DNA from 3 places in the Billgrantia tianxiuensis genome. Region 1 is predicted to be linked to each of the others. Evidence: predicted binding sites of a transcription regulator. Region 1 holds the regulator's gene; each other region holds the start of a gene.
What was found. Region 1 encodes sigma-54, which starts transcription at its own class of promoters, with help from an activator protein. Its sites were predicted from a motif close to TGGCACNNNNNTTGCTNT; they were not measured.

Region 2: the regulator sigma-54 is predicted to act here: its motif matches at 1,113-1,130, upstream of EKK97_RS06580 (nitrate reductase).
Region 3: the regulator sigma-54 is predicted to act here: its motif matches at 4,876-4,893, upstream of EKK97_RS23145 (NCS1 family nucleobase:cation symporter-1).

What each region holds. Positions count from the first base shown of each region.
Region 1 covers NZ_CP035042.1:3,204,237-3,212,110, forward strand. Annotated here, with positions in the region: gene EKK97_RS15000 (calcium/sodium antiporter) at 1-691, shown strand, start outside; gene EKK97_RS15005 (KpsF/GutQ family sugar-phosphate isomerase) at 720-1,730, shown strand; gene EKK97_RS15010 (KdsC family phosphatase) at 1,755-2,312, shown strand; gene lptC (LPS export ABC transporter periplasmic protein LptC) at 2,325-2,930, shown strand; gene lptA (lipopolysaccharide transport periplasmic protein LptA) at 2,944-3,471, shown strand; gene lptB (LPS export ABC transporter ATP-binding protein) at 3,479-4,204, shown strand; gene EKK97_RS15030 (RNA polymerase factor sigma-54) at 4,359-5,777, shown strand; gene hpf (ribosome hibernation-promoting factor, HPF/YfiA family) at 5,887-6,195, shown strand; gene ptsN (PTS IIA-like nitrogen regulatory protein PtsN) at 6,202-6,672, shown strand; gene rapZ (RNase adapter RapZ) at 6,719-7,639, shown strand; gene EKK97_RS15050 (HPr family phosphocarrier protein) at 7,641-7,874, shown strand, end outside.
Region 2 covers NZ_CP035042.1:1,383,851-1,391,724, forward strand. Annotated here, with positions in the region: gene EKK97_RS06570 (CmpA/NrtA family ABC transporter substrate-binding protein) at 1-192, opposite strand, end outside; gene EKK97_RS06575 (ANTAR domain-containing response regulator) at 189-830, opposite strand; gene EKK97_RS06580 (nitrate reductase) at 1,260-4,028, shown strand; gene cobA (uroporphyrinogen-III C-methyltransferase) at 3,988-4,947, shown strand; gene EKK97_RS06590 (Rho termination factor N-terminal domain-containing protein) at 4,957-5,787, opposite strand; gene EKK97_RS06595 (AI-2E family transporter) at 5,965-7,038, shown strand; gene EKK97_RS24375 (response regulator) at 7,042-7,587, opposite strand; partial or broken gene EKK97_RS06600 (putative bifunctional diguanylate cyclase/phosphodiesterase) at 7,609-7,874, opposite strand, start outside.
Region 3 covers NZ_CP035042.1:4,934,138-4,942,011, reverse strand. Annotated here, with positions in the region: gene pstA (phosphate ABC transporter permease PstA) at 1-928, shown strand, start outside; gene pstB (phosphate ABC transporter ATP-binding protein PstB) at 943-1,758, shown strand; gene phoU (phosphate signaling complex protein PhoU) at 1,793-2,521, shown strand; gene cysZ (sulfate transporter CysZ) at 2,538-3,269, shown strand; gene EKK97_RS23145 (NCS1 family nucleobase:cation symporter-1) at 3,305-4,813, opposite strand; gene EKK97_RS23140 (nitrilase-related carbon-nitrogen hydrolase) at 5,405-6,271, shown strand; gene hydA (dihydropyrimidinase) at 6,300-7,742, shown strand; gene EKK97_RS23130 (NAD(P)-dependent oxidoreductase) at 7,806-7,874, shown strand, end outside.

The DNA of each region.
Region 1 (7,874 bases):
GGTTCGCCCCATCCCGGTACCCTTTTCCCTGGTACGTCGCGAATTACCGCTACTGCTCGGGGCCACCGGGGTCACCGGTTATGCGCTGGCCAACGGCATTCTGGGTCGCTTCGACGCCCTGATCCTGGTGCTGCTGATGATCTTCAGCGTGTGGTGGCTGGTGCGGGCCGACACTCCCGATACCCCCAACACCATACCGGGCGACGCAATACCGGACATGACGCTCAAGCACGCCCTGCTGTGGGTCGTCCTCACCCTCGTGCTGCTGTCGCTCAGCTCTCGCGCCCTGGTGTGGGGAGCCAGCGAACTGGCCCGAGGGTTGGGCATCAGCGAACTGGTGATCGGCCTCACCGTGGTTGCCGTGGGCACCAGCCTGCCGGAACTGGCCGCCTGTGTGGCCAGCGCCTTGAAACGCCAGCACGACCTGGCGATCGGCAACGTGATCGGTTCCAACCTCTTCAACCTGCTGGCCGTACTGCCGATACCTGCCGTGCTGGCGCCCGGCGCACCACATCCGGACGCCGCCGGACGGGACTACCGTGTCATGCTGCTGCTGACCCTGGCCATGGCCATCCTGTTGCTGTGGCAACGCCAAGGCCGTCTAGGCCGGGTCGCCGGCGCTGCCTTTCTTGCCACCTACGCCGCTTATCTCGTCTGGCTCGGACTCAGCGGCGGTGCCACCCTTGAGTGAAACCTCACATCAGGCAACAATCATCGTCATGACCGCAGACCAATCCTCCTCACCCGCCCCTTCCGCCCAGGATTCCTCGGCGTTGCGCGACAGCGCCCGTCGCACGCTGCAAGTCGAGGAACAGGCCATCGCCGCGCTCGCCGACCGGCTCGACAGCCACTTCGATCGCGCTTGCGAACTGATGCTCGCCTGCCAGGGGCGCGTCGTGGTGACCGGCATGGGCAAGTCGGGCCATATCGCCGGCAAGATCGCTGCCACCCTCGCCAGCACCGGCACCCCGGCTTTCTTCGTCCATCCCGGCGAAGCCAGCCACGGCGACTTGGGGATGATCACGCCAGGCGACGTGGTGCTGGCACTTTCTAACTCCGGCGAAACGGCTGAGGTAACGGCGCTCCTGCCGCTGCTCAAGCGCATCGGCACGCCACTGATCAGCATGACCGGGCGCCCCGACTCGACGCTAGCCCGCCACGCCGACGCCCATCTCGACGCCGGCGTGGCGCGCGAAGCCTGTCCGCTGGATCTGGCACCAACGGCCTCGACCACGGCCGCTCTGGCCTTGGGTGATGCTCTGGCGGTGGCACTGCTCGAGGCACGCGGCTTTACCGCCGAGGATTTCGCTCTCTCGCACCCCGGCGGCAGCCTGGGCAAGCGTCTGTTGCTGCGGGTCAGCGACCTGATGCATCAAGGCGAGCGACTGCCGCGGGTACCGCTGGGCAGCCCCCTGCGCGACGCCCTGCTCGAGATCACCCGACAAGGGCTCGGCTTTACCTGCGTTGTCGATGAGCAGAATCGACTGATCGGTGTCTATACCGACGGCGATCTGCGCCGCACGCTCGATCAGCACCAGGACCTCAGCAAGCTGACAGTGGACGACGTCATGACCCGCCCCGGCAAACGCATTGCCCCCGACGTGCTGGCCGCCGAGGCGGTGCGCATGATGGAGGACAACCTGATAACGGCGTTGGCCGTCGTCGACGAAGAGGGCCACCCCATCGGAGCCCTGCACATGCACGATCTGCTGCGAAGCGGCGTGATCTGACATCACCCTGACCAAGGAGAGCCCATGGCTCTGGCCACCTCTACTATCGATCCACGCCTTCTCGACCGCCTGCGCAGGATTCGTCTGCTGGCGCTGGACGTGGATGGCATCCTCACTGACGGCCGCCTCTACTTCCAATCCGACGGCGTCGAAATCAAGGCATTCCATACTCAGGACGGCCTGGGCATCAAGCTGCTGCGTCGCGCCGGCCTCCAGGTGGCTTTTCTCACCGGACGCGAGTCGCCCATGGTCAGCCATCGCGCCGCGGCCCTCGGTGTCGACCATGTCTTCCAGAGCTGTGAAGACAAGCTCGCCATCCTGCGCGAGCTATGCCAGCGCAAGGGAATCGAACTTGAGCAAGTCGCCTACTGTGGCGACGACCTGCCCGATCTGGCCCCCATCCAGCGCGCCGGCATCGGCATCACCGTTCCCGGCGCTCCGTCCTATATCCGCGCCCTGGCGGACCATGTCACCGAACGCAGCGGTGGACATGGCGCGGTGCGCGAGATTTGCGACATGCTGCTCGAGGCCCAGGGGCATCGCGACGCCCTGATCGACACCTACCTCCACGGCAAGCGCTGAGGCCACCTGGATATGCTGCGCCGGTTGCCGCGCCCCTCATTTCGTGTCTGGCTTTTCCTGCTGCTGGTCGCCCTGGGCGGCTTAATCGCCTGGCTGGACCCTTGGCAAGCGCCGGCGCCGGGCCCGGTGCCCACGGACGAAGCCGGCGAGCCTGACTACTACCTGGAGCAGGCGCAACTGACCCGCTTCGATGCCAGCGGCAGGGCTCATCAACGCCTGGAGAGCCCTAGATTGGTACACACGCCTCATGACGACGTCACCCGCGCCGTCACGCCGCTGGCCCACCTGATCGACCGCGAGGGCCGACTGTGGATCGCCAACGCCACCGAAGGACGGCTCGGCCCCAGCGGCAACCCGCTGACGCTCACTGGCGAGGCTCGACTCCTTGCCCCCGAGGAGCGCTGGCAGCTCGACACCGATATCCTGCACTTCGACTCCAACGTAGGACACGCCTGGAGCGATACGCCCGCCCTGCTGCAGCAACCGCCGCAGCGCATGCGCGGCGAGCGCTTCGATGCCTGGATCCATGACAACCGGGCGCGTTTGACCGACAATGTGCGCGGCCACCACCCCCGGAAGGGGCCCAGCCGGGGCAGGCCGCCGAAGCCGTCAACCTAGAGGATTTCACGCCATGAAGCGATGCAAGCTCCCAACCGCCCGAACGCTGCTCACCCTGGCGCTGGTTGGCATGGCGTGGGTAGCCGGCTCGGCCATGGCGCAGCAGCGCGATGCCGACCAGCCCATCGAAGTGGAGGCCGACCGGCTCGACCTGGACGACCGTGCCGGCACGGCGGTCTACACCGGCGATGTCGATATTCGCCAGGGCAGCATGCGCCTGACCGGCGACCGGGTGGAGTTCCAACGCAATGCTGCCGGCGAACTCTCGCGTGCCACGGCACGCGGCGAACGCGCCTACATCGAACAGCAGCCCGATCCCGAGCAGCCCGTGGTACGCGGCTGGGGGCGCACCATTATCTATCATGTGGCCGAACGACGGGTGGAACTGATCGACCGCGCCGAACTGCACCAGGGCGGCGATACCTTCGACGGCGGCTATCTCGAGTACTTCCTCGATCGCCGCGTCGTCCAGGCCCGTGCCGAAAGCGAAGGCGTCGAGGGGCGCCAGCGTATCCGCATGACCCTGCAGCCGGAGCGCTGAGATGCCAATGAAGACCCTGCATGCCCGGCACCTGGCCAAGAGCTACAAACGCCGCCGCGTGGTACACGACATCAGCCTCTCCATCGAGCAGGGCTGCGTGGTCGGCCTGCTCGGCCCCAACGGGGCCGGCAAGACGACTTCGTTCTACATGATCGTCGGGCTAGTGAAAGCGGATGCTGGCGAAGTCCACATCGATGACCAGGACCTCTCGCACAGCGCGATGCACGAGCGTGCCCAGGCTGGTATCGGCTACCTGCCGCAGGAAGCTTCGATTTTCCGCAAGCTGTCGGTGGCCGACAACATCATGGCCATCCTCGAGACGCGCAAGGACCTCGACCGCCACGGGCGGCACGAGCGGCTCGAACGCCTGCTGGAGGACTTCCACGTCACCCACATTCGCGACAACCTGGGCATGAGCCTGTCCGGCGGCGAACGCCGACGTGTCGAGATCGCCCGCGCCCTGGCCACCGAACCGGCGTTCATTCTGCTCGATGAACCCTTTGCCGGGGTCGACCCGATCTCGGTGGGCGAGATCAAGGGCATCATCCGTCAGCTCAAGGCACGCAACATCGGTGTCCTGATCACCGACCACAACGTTCGCGAAACGCTCGATATCTGCGATTCGGCCTATATCGTCGGCGACGGCCAGATCATCGCCGAAGGGGACGCTGCGGCCATTCTCGCCAACAAGCGGGTACGAGAAGTCTACCTGGGAGAGGATTTCCGGCTCTAAACCCCAACCACCCCGGCAACACTATGATTTAAATTAAAAGTTACTCAAAAGGCATGAATATTGCCGATGGCATGCTTATTGCAGTTATTTCGCTTGCAAGTCATCGCACGCCGGTCTAGGGTAGAGTTTTCCGGCAAATGAGCCCCGTATTCTCATGGCCATGAAAGCATCTTTGCAACTGCGTGTCGGCACCCAGCTGACCATGACTCCCCAGCTGCAGCAGGCCATCGCCCTGCTGCAGCTTTCGACTCTCGACCTGCGCCAGGAGATCCAACAGGCGCTGGAATCCAACCCCATGCTGGAGCTCGACGACGGCTTTGGTGAACAGGCCGTCAGCGAAGCCCAAAGCGAAGACTGGGCCAGCGAAATACCCAACGAGCTGTCGACCGACAGCGACTGGACCGATACCTACCCCGATCATGGCAGCGGCTCGGGTGTCACTGGCGAAGGCCCCGACTTCGAGCGTCAGGCCTCGGAGCAGACCCTGGCCGGACACCTGGTCTGGCAACTGGCGATGACCGACCTGAGCGAGCGCCAGCACATTATCGCCGAGAGCTTGATCGATGCCGTCGATGGTGCCGGTTACCTGGCCCAGACACTGGAGGAGATCCGCGACGGACTGCGCCAGCAGGGCCTCGACGGCCTGACCGTACGGGAAGTCGAGCAGGTATTGCTGCGACTGCAGCAGTTCGAGCCTACCGGGGTATTCTCCCGCGACTTGCGCGAGTGCCTGATGCTGCAGCTAGCCACCCTGCCCGACGACACGCCCCTGCTACCCCAGACCCGCCGCCTGGTGCGCCAGTTTCTCGAAGCCCTGGCCGCCGACGATCGCCGCCTGCTCAAGCGCCGATTGGGGTTGGACGACGAAGCCTTGGACGAGGTCATCGCCCTGGTCCGTTCGCTGAACCCCCGCCCGGGCAGCGCCTATGCCGAGGTCGGCAGCAGCTACGTCACGCCGGATCTGGTTGCCTATCATGACGAGTCCGGCTGGCGTGTCGAGCTGAACGCCGACGCCCTGCCCCGGTTGCGCATCCAACCCGACTACGTTGCCCTGGTGCGCCGCGCCGACAAGAGTCAGGACAATCAGTTTCTCAAGGATCACCTGCAGGAGGCGCGCTGGCTGATGAAGAGCCTGGCGAGCCGCAATGACACCCTGCTACGGGTGGGCCGCGAAATCATGGCGCGCCAGATCGAGTTCCTCGAGCAGGGCGAGGAAGCCATGAAGCCCCTGGTGCTGGCCGATATCGCTCAGGCCGTCGAGATGCATGAGTCGACCATCTCTCGCGTGACCACACAAAAGTTCATCCACACGCCACGCGGTGTGTTCGAACTCAAGTACTTCTTCTCCAGCCATGTCGGCGGCAACGGCGATGGCGACGCCCACTCCAGCACGGCGATTCGCGCCCGCATTCGCAAGCTGATCGCCGATGAGCCGCCACGCAAGCCGCTCTCCGACAGCCGCCTGGTGGAATTGCTCGCAGACGACGGGATTCAGGTGGCACGCCGCACCGTTGCCAAGTATCGTGAGGCCTTGGGGATTCCCTCCTCGAGCGAGCGCAAGCGTTTTCGCTGAGGCCTCCACGTAACGTTGACGCCAGACAATCTCGGCGGCTCGAGGGGGTTTGCAGGGCAGTAAAAAGGGTTACAATCGAGCTACCACCCGAAGGACGAAGGAGCTTGTCATGCAAGTCAACATCACCGGCCATCATGTAGAGCTGACCGATTCACTGCGTGACTACGTGAGCGAGAAGCTGAACCGCGTCCAACGCCACTATGACAACATTACCAACGTGCAGGTCACGCTCTCGATCGAGAAGGAACGCCAACAAGCCGCCTGTACGATACATGCCGCCGGCGCCGACCTGCATGCCGAAGCTTCCGATCCCGACATGTACGCCGCTATCGATGCCTTGACCGACAAGCTCGACCGTCAACTGGTCAAACACAAGGAAAAAGCCCAGGCGCGCGCCCAGGGCGCCGGCATTCGCTGAGTTGCCATGACACTGGAAACCATCCTGCCCCCGGAACGCGCGCTGTTCGACGTTCCGGGAGGCAGCAAGAAGAGGGTGCTGGAGTTCTTCAGCACCTTCATTGCGCAGAACACTCCGAGCCTCGACAGCCAGGAAGTCTTCAGCCGGCTGGTCGGCCGCGAGAGGCTGGGTAGCACTGGCATCGGCAATGGCGTCGCCATTCCCCATGCCCGTAGCCCACACTGCCATAGCCCCGTGGCGGCTTTTCTCAAACTGGCGGAGCCCATCGATTTTGACGCCATCGACGGCGAACCGGTCGATCTCGTCTTCGTACTGCTGGTACCCGAGGAGGCCGACGACACCCACCTGTCGCTGCTGAGCCAGGTGGCCAGCGTGATGAACGATGCCGACACACGTGCACGGCTGCGCAAATGCGAGAGCCAGCGCGAACTCCACGAGCGTCTCATCGAAGCGATACGACGACAGTCCTCGGCCTGAATTTTTCGTTACGCCGTTCGGCCAGCCCCTGATCAGGAGAACCCTCATGCAGCTTGTGATCATCAGCGGCCGTTCCGGCTCTGGCAAATCGATCGCACTGCAAGCGCTCGAGGACATTGGCTACTATGCCATCGACAACCTGCCGGCGATGCTGCTCGGGTCGCTGGTCGATGAGCTACGTAACTCCCCTACGATCCAGACTTCCATCGCCGTCAGCATCGATGCACGCAACCTGCCTCATGCCCTGGAACGTTTCCCGCGGCTGCTGGAAGAGCTGCGCGCCAAGCAGGTCGACTGCCAGATCGTCTACCTGACGACCGATGCCAAGATCCTGCACGAGCGCTACTCCGCCACCCGGCGTCGCCACCCCCTGACCCGTGGCCGCGACATGACCCTGGGTGAAGCCATCGAGTCGGAAGACGCCACGTTGAGCGACATTCGCAACCTGGCAGACCTGATCATCGACACTTCGCGGCTGTCGGTGCACGACCTTCGCGGCCGTATCACCGAGCAGGTGGCCAGCCATCGCGCCGACCAGTTGACCCTGACCGTGGAATCGTTCGGCTTCAAGGGCGGCGTGCCGCTCGATGCCGACATCGTCTTCGATGCGCGCTGCCTGCCCAATCCTTATTGGGACCCCCGCCTGCGCTCAGCCACCGGCAGGGAGCCCAGCATCGTGGAATTCCTGGAGCAGTACCCGCTGGTTCAGCAAATGCTCGACGATATCATCGCCTGGGTCGAACGCTGGCTACCGGCGTATCGCGATTCTCACCGCAGCTACCTTACCGTCGCCATCGGTTGCACCGGTGGCCAGCACCGCTCTGTCTATCTCGCCGAACGTCTCGCGCACCACTTGGCACAGCAGCAGCCGGACGTGCGCCTGCGTCATCGCGAACTCGGTATCCATACGCCGGTCACCGCCACACAGGAGCCGACCGCCGAGACGCCTGACCACAAGGAATCGTAGCGTGCCCTGCCGCAAGCTGATCCTGACCAACAAACGCGGCCTGCACGCTCGCGCTGCCACCAAGCTGGTGCAGTGCTGCCAGCCCTTCAATGCACGTATCATCGTCAGCCGGGGCCCCCAGCAGGCCGATGCCAACAACATCATGGCGTTGCTGATGCTGGGCGCACCCTGCGGCACCGAACTCGAGGTCAGCGCCGCAGGAGAGGATGCCGAAGCGGCCCTGGAGGCCATCGAG
Region 2 (7,874 bases), 1.8 Mb from region 1:
CAAGCCGGCAGCGACCTTGTCGCGCAGGGTGCTCCAGGCGTTCTCCCGCGAAAGACTGACCTCGAGGCCTTGGGCGGCAAAGCAGCCCTGCTCGCGGGCGACGATCAACAGAGCGGCGTCGAGCAGCGGCACGAAGCCGAGGGTGAGACGCTCGAGTTCGGGGCTGGCGGCATGGTGTTGCGGGTGGCTCATGAGCGGGATCCCCGTTGGTCGGGTCGCCCCTGGGGCGATGCCAGGGTCGGATTCAGGCGGTCGAGTATGTCAATGACGCTGTCGGCGACCTCGGCGATACGCTGGCCGCGATCCATGGCGAGCTTGCGCAGCATGCGGTAGGCCTGCTCCTCATCGCAGCTCTGGTGCTTCATCAACAGGCCCTTGGCGCGTTCGATGCGCTTGCGCTCGGCGAGCTGGTTGCGCGCCTTGTCGAGTTCCTGGCGCATGCTGTGGAAGGCGTCGAAGCGGGCGATGGCGACCTCGACGATGGCCTCCACACGCTCCGGCACCAGGCCGTCGACCACATAGGCGCTGACGCCGGCCTTGAGCGCGGCCTGCAGCGTGTCGGAGTCGTGTTGGTCGGCGAAGAACACCACCGGACGAGGGTTTTCGCGGTTGAGCAGGGCCATGCTTTCCAGCGTGTCGCGGTCGGGGCTCTCCATGTCGATGATCACCACGTCGGGCTGGTGGCGCTCGACCATCTCGTTGAGGCTGGCCGGGCTCGTCAGCCGGCAGATGACCCGGTGACCCTCGGCCATCAGCGCTTCCTCGACCATGGCGGCACGCACTACCTCATCGTCGACCAACAGAATGTTCAGAGGTGATGGTGATGGCATAGGGTCTCGCTCTGTGTCGCGCCTTTGCATTGGCGCAAGAGCCTAGCGGCTCCTGTGGTACTTCTTGCGAAACACGATGCAAGAAACGTTCCAACTGATACTCCGTCGCGGACAGTGGGGCATTTGGCGTGCTACTGGCTGGTGGCGAGCGAGCCTGATTCGCTCACTGGCACCAGTCTGGTGCAAGGGCGGAACCGGCCGTGGGGAAATGGTGCAAAGCAGCATGGAGGGGCGTCAGGAACGAAGGAGCATCTGCCTGATACCCGCTCGTTCTTCGGTGGATGGCACGCTTCCTGCTTGCTACGGGTCAATACTCTCTAGAGGGCGCCATGCGGTGCCCCAAGCGGCAACGACGCCCGCCAACGCCACCCTTCGGGGGCGGCCGTTGGCGGGCGTCGTCGTTTCGCCAAGACCAGACAGGAGATCGACATGCGCGAGGCCCGAACCACCTGCCCCTACTGCGGCGTCGGCTGTGGCGTGCTGGCCAGCGTCGAGAACGAGCGGATCGTCGAGGTGCAGGGCGACCCGGAGCATCCGGCCAACTTCGGCCGGTTATGCGTGAAGGGTTCGGCGCTGCACGAGACGTTGGGCCATCATGGCCGCCTGACCCGGCCGCGGGTTGACGGCGTCGAGACCGATTGGAATACGGCGCTGGAGGCCGTCGCCGAGCGGCTGGCGGCGGTACGGGCGGCCCACGGGCCGCAGGCGCTGGCCGCCTACCTCTCCGGGCAGCTGCTCACCGAGGACTATTACGTCGCCAATAAGCTATTCAAGGGCTTTCTCGGTACGCCGCACCTGGATACCAACTCGCGGCTGTGCATGGCCTCGGCGGTGGCGGCCCACAAGCGTGCCTTCGGCGCCGACGCTGTGCCATGCAGCTATGAGGATCTCGAAGAGGCCGAGCTGGTGGTGCTGGTGGGCTCCAACCTGGCCTGGAACCATCCGGTGCTCTATCAGCGGCTGAAGGTGGCCAAGCAGCGCAACCCGCTGCTGCGGGTGGTGGTGATCGACCCACGGGTCACCGATACCTGCGAGATCGCCGACCTTTACCTGGGGCTCAAGCCGGGCAGCGATGCGCGCCTGTTCACCGGGCTGCTGGCGTGGATGGCGAAGCGCAACAAGCTCGACCGGGTCTACCTGGAGGCGCATACCCAGGGCTTCGAAGAGGCGCTTGCCGCGGCGCGGGAGCAGGATGCCGCTGTGGAGGCCATCGCCGCCGACTGCGATGTCGATGCCGAGCGCCTGGAGACCTTCTTCTACTGGTTCGCCAGCCACCTGCATGTGGTCACGCTGTTCTCCCAGGGGGTGAACCAGTCGAGCAGCGGCACCGACAAGGGCAACGCCATCATCAACTGCCACCTGGCCGGCGGCAAGATCGGCCTGCCGGGGGCGGGACCTTTCTCGATCACCGGCCAGCCCAACGCCATGGGCGGGCGCGAGGTGGGCGGGCTGGCCAACCAGTTGGCCGCTCATATGGACTACGACACACCCGGCGCGCGAGACCGGGTCACGCGCTTCTGGGCCACTGAGCGGCTGGTGCCGTGCCTGCCCGAGGCGCCCGGCCATAAGGCGGTGGCACTGTTCGAGGCGATCGAGCGCGGCGAGGTGCAGGCGCTGTGGATCATGGCCACCAACCCGGCGGTGAGCCTGCCGCGGGCCGACCGGGTGCGTGCGGCGCTGGAGAAATGCCCGCTGGTGATCGTCTCCGAGTGCATGGCCAACGCCGACCTGCTGCCCTATGCCGATATCGTGCTGCCGGCCTCGAGCTGGTCGGAGAAGAACGGCACCGTGACCAATTCCGAGCGGCGCATCTCGCGCCAGCGCGGCATCCTGCCTCCGCCTGGGGAGGCCCGGCACGACTGGTGGATCGTCTGCGAGGTGGCCAAGCGGCTGGGCTTCGGCGAGGCGTTCGCCTATACCCATCCGTGCGAGATCTTCGACGAGCACGCCCGGCTCTCGGGCTTCGAGAACGGTGAGGGCCCGGGTGAGAGCCGCCGGCTGTTCGATATCTCTGGCCTGGCCGGGCTCGACCGCGACGCCTACGATGCCCTGGCGCCGATCCAGTGGCCGGTCAACGCCGGGGCCCCCCACGGCACCGCGCGGCTGTTTACCGATGGCCGCTTCGCCACGCCGGGCGGCCGCGCGCGGCTGCTGCCGGTACGTCCGCGCCCGCCGGCCCAGGCATTGGACGCGGCCCGTCCGCTGCGGCTCAATACCGGGCGCGTGCGCGATCAGTGGCACACCATGACACGCACCGGCCGTGCGCCGCGGCTGATGAATCACCGCGCCGAGCCGTTCATCGAACTCACCCCGGAAGATGCCGCCGAATGGGGCGTGGCGGAGCATGGCCTGGCGCGCCTGGAGGGAGCGGGTGGCGACTATGTCGGCCGGGTGCGGCTGTCGCGCGGACAACGTCGCGGCGAGGTGTTCGTACCGATGCACTGGAGCGGCTATTTCAGCGGCACGGCGCGCATGGGGACGCTGCTCGAAGCGCATCTCGATCCGGTCTCCGGCCAGCCGGAATCGAAGCACGGCGCGGTGGCGCTGGCCCCGCTGGCGGTGGAGTGGGAGGCCACCCTGCTGGTGGCCGACGACCTGGGCGTGGCGGAATCGAGCTGGTGCGACGAGAGCCGCTACTGGGCGCGCATTCCGCTGCACGGCTGCCAGCGCTGGCAGTTGGCCGGTGGCGAGAGCGCCTGCGGCGGGGTTGCGAAAAAAGCGGCGCAGCGCGACTGGCTGACCTGGCTCGAGGCGACGCTGCCGGTGGCGCCGACGCTGTGGTGCACCGATCCGGCTACCGGAAGGCTACGTGCCGCCGGAGTGGATGCCGCGGGACGCCTGCGCTGGTGGCTGATGGCGGGACCGCCGGTAGAGCTGCCCAACCTGGCCTGGCTCGACGCTCGCTTCGAGGAGGCCAGAGCCGGTGTGGGGCTCTCGGCGCAGCATCGCCGTCGGCTGCTGGCTGGCTGCGACGACGGCGCCGCCAATCAGGGGCCGGTGGTGTGCAGCTGCCATCAGGTGGGCCAACGCGCTATCCTAGAGGCTATCCGTGAAGGCGATGACAGCGTCGAGGCGTTGGGCGCCAGGCTGGCCTGCGGCACCCAGTGCGGAAGTTGCGTTCCCGAGCTGAAATCGTTGATCGAAGAGGAGAAGGCCCATGCGAGCGCTGAGCCAATTGAAATCACTGCTGTCGCCTGAGCTGTGGCGTTGGGCGCAGCGGCCCCGGGCGTTGGGGCAGGCGGCGTTCTCGCGGCTGCACGGCCTGGGTCATATCGTGCGTTCGCCGTTCGGCCGTTCCACGCGCGTCGAGGCGCCCACCCTGACCCTGGACGGCGAGTGTCGCGCCGGCCGGGTCTATCTGGTGGGGGCGGGCAGCGGCGATGTCGAGCTGCTCACGCTCAAGGCCGCGCGCCTGCTGCAGCAGGCCGAGGCGGTGGTCTATGACCGCCTGGTGGGCGACGATGTGCTGGCGCTGATTCCCGCCGGCCACGAGCGCTACTACGTGGGCAAGGAGCGTGGCCACCACAGCGTGCCCCAGGCCGAGATCGGCGCTTTGCTGGTGAAGCTGGCGCGGGAGGGCAAGTCGGTGGTGCGGCTCAAGGGCGGCGACCCCGGCGTGTTCGGGCGCATGGGCGAGGAACTCGCCGCGTTGGCCGAAGCCGGGATAGAGGCCGAGATCGTGCCCGGTATCACCGCCGCTTCGGCCGCCGCCGCCGGCATGGGTATCCCGCTGACCGACCGCGCCCATTCCCAGCAGTTGCGTTTCATTACCGCCCAACTGTGCCGCAAGGACGGCGAGCCCGACTGGGCCACCTTGGCGCGCCAGGACGAGACGCTGATCTTCTACATGGGCCTGACCAAGGTCGAGGCCATCTGTGCCGGGCTGCGCCGCAATGGGCTGCCCGACGACTGGCCGATCATGCTGGTGGCCAACGCCAGCCTGCCCGAGCAGGCCTCGCTGGTGGGCACCCTGGCCGACATGCCGGAGAAGCTGGCCGCCTCGCCACTGCCTTCGCCCTGCCTGATCGTGGTGGGCAGCGTGGTACGCATGGTGGCGACCAGCCCGGCGCGAACCGCGATCGCGCAAGGCAATACCACGGCTAATCCCACGAACTAGTCCTATGAACTAGGCCCGCGAGCCCGAGCCGGGGCGCTGGCGGCGAGCGGCGAGGGCATGCACGAGCTGTGTCTTGTTCATGCTCGAGCGGCCGCCGATACTACGCTCGCTGGCCAGCCGGTATAGCTCGTCCTTGCTTTTCGCTTCGAGCTCCGTTGCATCGCCGTCCGGCTGTCGCTTGTCGAACTCGGCGCTGTCGTTAGCGCTGTCTCTGTCTCTGCCGTTGTCGCTACGGCTATTTCCCTGCTGCGCGATCCGCTCCTTCACGGCTTCCAGCAACTCTTCCCGCTTCATCTTGGAAGTACCGGAGAGTCCGTACTCCTTCGCCATGTCGAGCAGCTCGGCCTTGGTGCGCAGGTTGAGCCCATACACGTGTTCGTGCTCGCCCACGCTGAAGGGGAGCGGCTCGGCGGCGTCGGCTGCCTTGAGTTCCTCGATCATCTGCTCGAGATACTCGATCACCTTCTTGCGCTGGGTTCGCTCACTGACGTTCCAGGCCGCGCTGCTGGCACGCTTGTGGGCCACCTTGAATTTCTTGCCCTCCATGCAGGTCGTGTAGCTGTTGGCGTCGAGCTTGTCGACGCGCTGGTGGGATACGATCAGCCAGTTGTACTCCGTACCGATGGGGGCGCCTGACTCCTCGGGAGCGCGAGCCGCCCGCCGCTTGGTGGTCTGGTAGGAGATTTCCCATTCGTCGGGGGTGATCTTGCGCTCGCGCCACTCGCCCTGGTCGTAATACCACTTGTGCGAGCGACCGACTTTCATTCCCGAATAGCCTTTGCCCTGGTGCTGCTTGAGGCGATCGTAGCCCTGTGGCTTGCGCTTGCTGTCGGCAGTCATCGCTGAACCTCCCTGGTTGCGTTCGATGTGCGCGTCTGGTCCTGGGGTTGCTCCATAGAGGCAGCATAGCTGACGAAGTTCCTGGCAACCGGGCCATGCCTGAAGCATCTGCTAGGCTAGGCCACAGGCGCCCGGAATGGCGCGGGCGGATCCCGCCGCAAGCGACAAGGAGCAGACATGGCCAACAAGGAGAGTGGCGTCGAAACGGTTTCCCGGTTCTCCCGGCGCGTTCTGATCGTGGTCGGAATCGCCAGCTTGGTGGCGATTCTGCTCTACTTCGCCGCTCAACTGCTCGACGTGCTGTTGCTGGTGTTCGCCGGTGTGCTCTTTGCCGTGGCGATCGATGGTGTGGTGCGTCTGTGCCAGCGTTACCTGCCGCTCACGCGACCGTGGGCCCTTGCGCTGGCGCTGCTGACGATCTGCCTGCTGCTGGTTGGGTTGGGGGCATTGATCGGCCCGCGCCTCGGGGAGCAGTTGCCGCAGTTGATCACGGAACTCCCCCAGGCCTTCCAGCAGCTAGTGACCAACCTGCGCGAGCTGCCCGGCATCGAGGCGGTAATGGCCGAGGTGGAGGAGCCGGCTCAGCTCCTCGGCCAGCCGGTCATCGATCACTTCACCGGTTTCTTCTCCACCACTTTCGGCGCCATTGCCAGTTTCTTCCTGATCCTTCTGATCGGCTTCTACCTGGTGCTCAGCCCCACCAAGTACGTCGGCAATGTGGTGGTACTTTGTCCTCCCGCTCATCGCGAGCGTCTGCAGCAGGTGTTGTGCATGCAGGGCCGGGCGTTGCGCCTATGGCTGCTGAGCCGGCTGGTATCGATGGTCTTCGTGGGAGTGTCGGTGGCGATAGGGCTGGCCTTCCTGGGGGTGCCGATGGCCGGTGCGCTGGGCCTGGTCGCCGGATTGTTCACCTTCATTCCCTACTTGGGTCCGATCATCGGTGCCATCCCCACCATACTGATTGCCCTGCTTGAGTCGCCGCAGCTGGCGCTGTATGCCGTGGTGCTCTATTTCGTGGTGGAGACGCTGGAGTCCAACCTGGTGATGCCTCTTGCCGCCAAGGGCATGGTGCGTCTGCCCCCCGCCTATACCGTCATCGTGCAGCTGGCCGGTGCCGCGGTAGCCGGAGTGGCGGGGGTGATTCTCTCCGCGCCGCTGGCGGTGGTGGCGGTGGTGGCCGTGCAGATGCTCTACGTGGAGGATGTGCTGGGCGATGAGGTAAAGGTGCTGGGACAAGGACAGGGCAAGTGACGGTCAGGCCTCGTCGTCGTCATCGTTGCGTGCCTGCCGTCGGCTCCTGGCGCCTTGAAGTGCGGCCTCACGGACGGCCTGCTGCACGATGAGCCGCAGCTCCTCGTCGTCCCAGGGCTTGGTGAGGAACTTGTAGATCCCGCCTTCGTTGACTGCCTCGGTAACGGTCTTGAGGTCGGTATAGCCCGACAGGATGATCTGAAGGGTTTGCGGATAGAGCACTTTCACGCGTTTGAGGAATTCCGTGCCATTCATCTCCGGCATGCGCTGGTCGCTGATGACCAGTGTGACCTCCTGGGTGGCCAGCAATTCGAACGCTTGGCTCGCACCATCGGCCGTCAGGATGCGATAGCCGTCGCGGCGCAGGGTCCGGGTCAGGGCGTGCAGGATATTGGCCTCGTCGTCGACCAGCAGGATCGCTGGCGAGGTGACGCCGTGTCCATCCGGGCGAAGATCGCGGGCTGCTTCATGGTGATCCTTGAGGAAGGGCAGCAGTTCCTCGAAAGGCATGGGGCGCGCGAAATAGAAGCCCTGGAACAGGTCGCACATGTGCTTGCTGAGATAGGCATAGTGCGCCTGGGTCTCGACGCCTTCGGCGATGACCTTGAGCTGCAGGTGGCTGGCCATGGTGATGATGCCCTGGACGATGGCAGCATCGCGATGATCGCTGATCACGTCGCTGATGAAGGAGCGGTCGATCTTGATCTTGTCGATGGGCAAGTGCTTCAGGTAGCTCAAGCTGGAGTAGCCGGTGCCGAAATCGTCGATCACCACGCCGATACCGTGGCGGCGCAGCGTATGCAGGGTCTCGATGGCCTTGTCGGTGCTCTCGAGCA
Region 3 (7,874 bases), 1.7 Mb from region 1:
CGAGAGCGTCGACGGGCGGCGCCTGGTACAGCCGCTGGAAGAGGTGCTGCGCGCCTGGCGACCCAACGCCATGTCGACGGTCGAAAAGCTGGGGGCCTGGGGGCGTGGCGTATGGCGTTTTCTCGCCGAGGGGCCGCGCGATGGCAACGCGGCCGGTGGCGTATGGCCGGCTATCTTCGGCACCGTGCTGATGGTGCTGCTGATGTCGTTGCTGGTGACCCCCTTCGGCGTGCTGGCGGCGGTCTACCTCAACGAGGTGGCACATCAGGGCCGCTTGACGCATCTGGTACGCATTGCCGTGCGTAACCTGGCGGGGGTGCCGTCGATCGTCTATGGCGTGTTCGGCCTTGGTGTGTTCGTCTACGGTATTGGCGGCTCGCTGGACGAGTGGTTTTTCAACGATGCCCTGCCTTCGCCCACCTTCGGTACCGGAGGGTTGCTATGGGCCTCGCTGACTCTGGCACTGTTGACGCTGCCGGTGGTGATCGTGGCCACCGAGGAGGGGCTGGCGCGGATCCCCGTGCAACAGCGTGAAGGCGCCCTGGCGTTGGGTGCCACGCGGCTGGAGACCCTGACCCGGGTGGTACTGCCGATGGCGGTGCCGGCCATGCTTACCGGGGTGATTCTGGCAATCGCTCGCGCTGCCGGGGAGGTGGCGCCGCTGTTGCTGGTTGGGGTGGCCAAGCTGGCGCCCCAGGTGCCGGTGGACGGCGAGTTCCCGTTCCTCCATCTTGAGCGCAAGTTCATGCACCTAGGCTACCACATCTACGATACCGCCTTTCACGGCAACGATGTGCAGGCGGCCATGCCGCTGGTCTACGCCACTGCGCTATTGCTGGTACTGGTGATCCTGGTGCTTAACCTGACTGCCATATTCCTGCGCCATTATTTCCGCGCGCGTCACGGCGTGCAGCCGCGCCCATGTTGAGGAAACGCCCACCGATGACCATGCCGCCGCGCTTTCAGCCGTCCGCCACGGGTTCGATCATCGACTTCGCCCCCGAGGCCAGCTGCTTCCAGATCGAGGGGCTGAGCCTGGCTTATGGCGACAAGCGGGCGCTGCGCGATATTTCTCTGCGCGTCCCCCGGCATCGTGTCACGGCGTTCATCGGCCCGTCGGGTTGCGGCAAGTCGACCCTCCTGCGTGCACTCAACCGCCTGCACGACCTCAACGAGGAGGTGAGTCACGAGGGCAGGATCCTGCTCGAAGGAGAGGACATCCACGCACCGCAAGTGGCCGTGGACGAATTGCGCCGACGCGTCGGCATGGTGTTCCAGGTACCCAACCCCTTCCCCATGTCGATCTACGACAACGTGGCCTTCGGCCTGCGTCTGCAGGGAGGACTGACGCGCCGGCGCATGGACGACATCGTCGAGTGGGCGCTGGATGCCGCAGCGCTGTGGGGGGAAGTGAAGGATCGCCTGCGCGCCTCGGCCTGGTCGCTTTCCGGCGGCCAGCAGCAGCGCCTGGTGATCGCCCGCTCGCTGGCGGTACGCCCCGAGGTGCTGCTGCTCGATGAGCCGGCCTCGGCGCTGGACCCGATCTCGACGCTCAAGATCGAGGAGCTGATTCGCGGATTGAAGTCGCAGCTGACCTTGATCCTGGTCACCCACAACATGCAGCAGGCGGCGCGGGTCTCCGACTACACCGCCTTCCTGCAGGATGGCGAACTGGTGGAGTACGCCCCCACCGACACCCTGTTCACCAACCCCAGCCTGCGCCGCACCGAGAACTACATCACCGGTCGCATGGCCTGAACGGGAACGTCTACCGCGACCCGAGGAGAGCACGATGGACATCACCAGCGAAACTCATAGCCAACACATTTCCCGCCAGTTCAACCAGGAGCTGGAGGCGCTCAAGACCCAACTGATGACCATGGGCGGGCTGGTCGAGCAGCAGGTCCAGGAGGCGATCCAGGCGCTGCTCGACAGCGACAGCCGCCTGGCCGAGAAGGTGCGCGACCGAGACCGAGACGTCAACGCCATGCAGCTCAAGATCGACGATGAGTGCACGCGGGTCCTGGCCCGGCGCCAGCCGGCCGCCTCCGACCTGCGCCTGGTGCTGGCGGTGATCCGTGCCACCGCCGACCTGGAGCGGATCGGCGACGAAGCGAGCAAGATCGCACGCAACGCCCTGACGCTGATCGACAGCGGCAACAACGTGCGCGGTCTGGTCGAGGTGCGTCACATCAGCGAGCACGTGCGGCGCATGCTGCGCGATGCGCTGACCGCCTTCGCACGCTTTGATACCGAGCTGGCGCTGCAGGTAGTGCACGAGGACGACTCGGTGGACGACGAGTACGGCAGCGCCATGCGCTCGCTGATGACCTTCATGATGGAGGACAGCCGCGCCATCGGCCCGGTACTCAACGTGATGTGGATCTTGCGCGCGCTGGAGCGGGTCGGCGATCATGCCGACAATCTCGCCGAGTACGTCATCTACCTGGTCAAGGGGCTCGATATCCGCCACATGGACCCCGACCAGATCGATGAAGATGCGCTGACGCGCAAGGAGTGATGGGAAGAGGATTCCGATGCTGGATGCCTTCACGGCGCTGTCTCGCGGGACGCGGCTGGTCTACGGCCGCGGCCTGCGTCGCTACGTCTACGCCCCGATCGCCGTCAACCTGACGGTCTACTCGGCCATGCTCTACTACGTGGTAAGCCACTTCGGCGGCTGGCTGGAAAGTTGGATGGCCCTGGTGCCGGCCTGGCTCGGCTGGCTGGAATGGCTGATCTGGCCGCTGTTCGTGGTCAGCCTGGTGTTGATCGTGTTCTTCACCTTCACCCTGGTGACCCATCTGATCGCCGCGCCCTTCTACGGCTTCCTGGCGGCCAAGGTGGAAGTGCAGGCCACCGGCCGGCCGCCGCTCGACGATCGCGGCCTGGCGCGTACCGCGGTGGACGCCCTGGGGCGTGAGCTGGTCAAGCTCGGCTACATCCTGCCGCGGGCCCTGGCGTTGTTCATCCTCAGCTGGGTGCCGGCGCTCAACGTCGCCGCGCCCTTCCTGTGGGCGCTGTTCTCGGCCTGGATGATGGCCATCACCTACCTCGACTACCCCATGGACAACAACAAGGTGAGCTTCGCCGACATGCGTCGTCGGCTCGCCTCGCGTTCCTGGCAGACCCTCACCTTCGGCGGCTGGGTGACGCTGATCACCTGGATCCCGCTGGCCAACCTGTTCCTGCTGCCCGGCGCCGTCGCCGGCGCCGTGCTGATGTGGGATCGCCACTATCGCGGCGAGCGTGATATCGCCGCGACTTGAGGGGCCGCTAGCCGAGCGTTCTCATGCGGGTCGACTCACAGGTGGCGCTCCATATCCATGGCGGTTGCCTGCACGGCCTGACCGGCCGGAGTCAGCATCAGGCTCATGACATAGTAGAGTACGGCACCCAACAGCGAGCCGGTGAACCAGCCATAGTCATAGAACCAGTACATGGTCCCGGTGGCCAGCGACAGCAGGGTCAGCGAGACGGGAACGCCGAAGGCGATGAAGCCGGCCAGGTTGAAGGCGGGGTAGACCCGGCCGTCCTGGTAGAGGCTCGGTACGTCGAGCCGCTGGCGCTTGATCAGGAAATAATCCACCGCCATGACGCCCGCAATGGGCCCCAACAGACTGGAATAGCCCAGCAGCCAGTTCGAGTACATCTGCTCCAGCGAGACGCCGGCACCGATCACTCCCGCCTTTTGCAGCAGGTCGTAGCCCATCAGCAGCACGCCCACGAGGCCGGTCAGCAGCACGCCACGCGTATGGTCGACCAGTTTGGGCGCCACGTTCTGGAAATCGTTGGTGGGCGAGACGATGTTGGCTGCCGTGTTGGTCGAGATCGTGGCCACGATGATCAGCACCATCGCAATGCCGACCCAGAACGGATTATCGATCATGCCGATGAGGTTGACCGGGTCAGCGATGGTTCGACCGACCAGGGACTCCGAGGCGGCCGTCATCACCACGCCGAGGGCGGCGAAGAAGAACATGGTCAGGGGCAGGCCCAGCACCTGGCCGACGATCTGATCCTTCTGGCTTTTGGCAAAGCGACTGAAATCTGGGATGTTGAGCGATAGCGTGGCCCAGAAGCCCACCATGGCCGTCAGGCCGGCGAGGAAGTAGCCAACGACCGAAGCGCCTTCCGGACGCGAGGGAGGCTGTGCCAGCAGTTCGGTCATCGACATGTGCGGCCAGGCCCAGAACATCAGCCCGATGCCAACTGCCAGCAGCAGGGGGGCGGCCAGCGTCTCCAGCCACTTGATCGATTCCGCCCCGCGGATCACCACGTAGAGATTCATCGCCCCGAAAACGAAGAAGCCGATGACCTCGCCGATGCCCCCCAATGCCTGCCAGGGCGGGAAGAGCGCAGCGAGCAGCAGGTGAATGGCTAGGCCGCCGAACATCGTCTGGATGCCAAACCAGCCGCAGCCGACCAGGGCGCGAATCAGGCAGGGCACGTTGGAGCCGAGGATGCCGAACGAAGAGCGCAGCACCACCGGGAAGGGAATGCCGAACTTGGTTCCGGGAAAGGCGTTCAGCGTCAGCGGAATCAGTACGATCACGTTGGCCAGCAGTATCGCCAACAGGGCCTCGCCCACGCTGAGCCCGAAATAGGCGGTCAGAACGCCGCCTAGGGTATAGGTGGGCACACAGATCGACATCCCGACCCAGAGCGCGGCGATGTTCCATCTCGACCAGGTCCTTTCACTTGCCTTGGTGGGTGCGATGTCGTCGTTGAACCGTGGACTATTGCGTAAGTCGTCGCCTACCTCGAGTTCGATCAGGCCCTTCCTGTCCAACATCCTCGATGACTGGGTCATTGTTGTTCTCCGTCACTCGGTGCATGAGCTCATTGTTGTGTTGGTCTTGGTCTTGCCGGCAAGAAGCAATATGTATGCCCATTGCCATTCGATTGGCTGACTCCCGCGCCGAATCGTCCAGCTCGATACACTTTCCGAATGCTAAGTTTATGTTTTAAAAGCTGACTATAAAGACAGCAATGTTAAGGGTGAGCTGGGCAAAGACTACTGAGGAGGTTTCCGCTCCCCACGGAAAAGCGCCTCATGACAGACTAGTCACTTTCCAATTTGGTTCAAGATTCCTTAACAGGCTAATTTTAATTACCAAAATTAAAACATAAACTTTTGATTTAAAAAGCAAAATAAAAATACAGCATAAGTTCATAGTTGGGGCATTCCTCCTTCGCTCTGGTGCAAACGCCTGATGAGGCGATGATTTTTCCTTGCTCGACAAGAGCTTGAGTCAGGCCATGGCGAATTCAACGTTTGAGTCTTGCTATCCCGTGGGAGAGCAACTAATTTCAAAAAGCTGTCTGTTGAGTCAGCTTTTTGAAATTGCCCGTGCCGATGCGGAAAGCGCAGGCTGACAACAATCACAACAGGATCGAAGAGATGCAGAAGATGACGATTGGCCTGATTCAGATGGGCCTCAAGACCAGTACCGACCTGGAGCCCGCGGCGATTCGCGATGCCATGAACGAGGCACACCTGCCGCTGATCGAGCAGGCTGCCCAGGCCGGCGTGCAGGTGCTCTGCTTTCAGGAAGTGTTTAACCAGCCCTATTTCTGTCCCAGCCAGGATGCGAAGTGGTATGCGGCCGCCGAACGGGTACCGGATGGCCCCACTTGCCGAATGATGCAAAAGCTTGCCGCCGAGCATCGCATGGTGATGGTCGTACCGATCTATGAGGAGACCGTGACCGGCGTCTATTACAACACCGCTGCCGTGTTCGATGCCGACGGCAGCTACCTGGGCAAGTACCACAAGACCCACATCCCCCAGGTCGCCGGCTTCTGGGAGAAATTCTTCTTCAAGCCGGGCAAGTCGGACTGGCCGGTCTTCGATACCGCCTACGGCAAGATCGGCGTCTACATCTGCTACGACCGCCACTTCCCCGAGGGCTGGCGGGCGCTGGCACTCAACGGTGCCGAGGTGATCTTCAATCCGTCGGCGACCGTGGCCGGATTATCCCAGTACCTGTGGGAACTCGAGCAGCCCGCGTCCGCCGCCGCCAACGGCTGCTTCATTGCCGCCATCAACCGTGTCGGCACCGAGGCGCCGTGGAACATCGGCGAATTCTACGGCAGTTCCTACATCGTCAATCCGCGCGGGCAGATCGAGGCCCAGGCCAGCGACAAGGCGGACGAACTGCTGGTTCATGAGATCGACCTCGCGATGGTGCGTGAGATACGCAACAACTGGCAGTTTTTCCGCGACCGTCGCCCGGAAGCCTACGGGCGTCTCACCGACGGCGAATGAAGACAACAACGAAAGGGAGAAACGCGACATGAGCCTCTTGATTCGTGGCGGCACCGTGGTGACCCATAGCGATAGCTACCGGGCCGATATCCTGTGCGCCGACGGCAAGATCCAGGCCATCGGCCTTGGCCTCGACGCTCCCGCCGGCGGCGAGGTGATCGATGCTGACGGCCTGTACGTCATGCCGGGCGGCATCGACCCGCACACGCACATGCAGTTGCCCTTCATGGGCACCGTGGCCAGCGAGGACTTCTACACCGGCACTGCCGCGGCGCTCGCTGGCGGTACCACCTCGATCATCGACTTCGTGATCCCCAACCCCGGCCAGTCGCTGATGGAGGCGTTCGGCACCTGGCGCGGCTGGGCCGAGAAAGCCGCCGCCGACTACGCCTTTCACGTCGCCATCACCTGGTGGGACGACAGCGTGAGCGAGGAGATGGGCACCCTGGTGCGCGAGCACGGCGTCAACAGCTTCAAGCACTTCATGGCCTACAAGGGCGCCATCATGGCCACCGACGATATCCTGGTGCAGAGCTTTTCGCGCTGCCTGGAGCTTGGCGCGATACCCACGGTGCACGCCGAGAACGGCGAACTGGTCTACCACATGCAGCAGAAGCTGTTGGCCGAGGGCATGACCGGGCCCGAGGCGCACCCGCTGTCGCGGCCGCCACAGGTCGAGGGCGAGGCGGCGAGCCGCGCCATTCGCATCGCCAGTACCCTTGGGGCCCCCATCTACCTGGTCCACGTCTCGACCCGCGATGCCGTCGACGAGATCGCCTACGCCCGACAGCAGGGCCATCCGGTCTACGGCGAATGCCTGACCGGCCACCTGGTGCTCGACGACAGCGTCTATCAGGATACCGACTGGGGACGTGCCGCGGCCCACGTGATGAGCCCACCGTTCCGTCCCAAGGGGCATCAGGAGGCGCTGTGGCATGGCCTGCAGTCGGGCAATCTACAGACCACCGCGACCGATCACTGCTGCTTCTGCGCCGATCAGAAGGCCGCCGGGAAGGACGACTTCACCAAGATTCCCAACGGTACCGCCGGCGTCGAAGACCGCATGGCAGTGCTGTGGGATGAAGGTGTCAACAGCGGCAAGCTGTCGATCCACGACTTTGTGGCGCTGACCTCCACCAATACCGCCCGCATCTTCAACCTCTACCCGCGCAAGGGCTCGATACAAGTCGGTGCCGATGCCGACCTGGTGGTGTGGGATCCCAGCGGCACCCGCACCATCTCGGCCGAAACCCATCACCAGAACGTCGACTTCAACATCTTCGAAGGCAGGACGGTGCGCGGCATTCCCCGTCATACCGTGAGCCAGGGCAAGTGGGTATGGCGCGATGGGGAGCTGCGCGCCGAACGCGGTGCCGGCCGTTACCTGGAGCGCCCGGCCTACCCTGGCGTCTTCGACCTGCTCAAGCGTCGCGCCGAACTCCACGCACCGCAGGCGGTAAAGCGCGATTAAGGACGCCATAACCGGCGGCGTCCAGCCCGGCGACATACAGCCAAGAACAACGAGGTAACGACCGTGACCCACTCTTTGAACCACCTGCCCCGGGTCGGTGAAGCCCCGGCCTATGACGCGACCCGGCTTGCC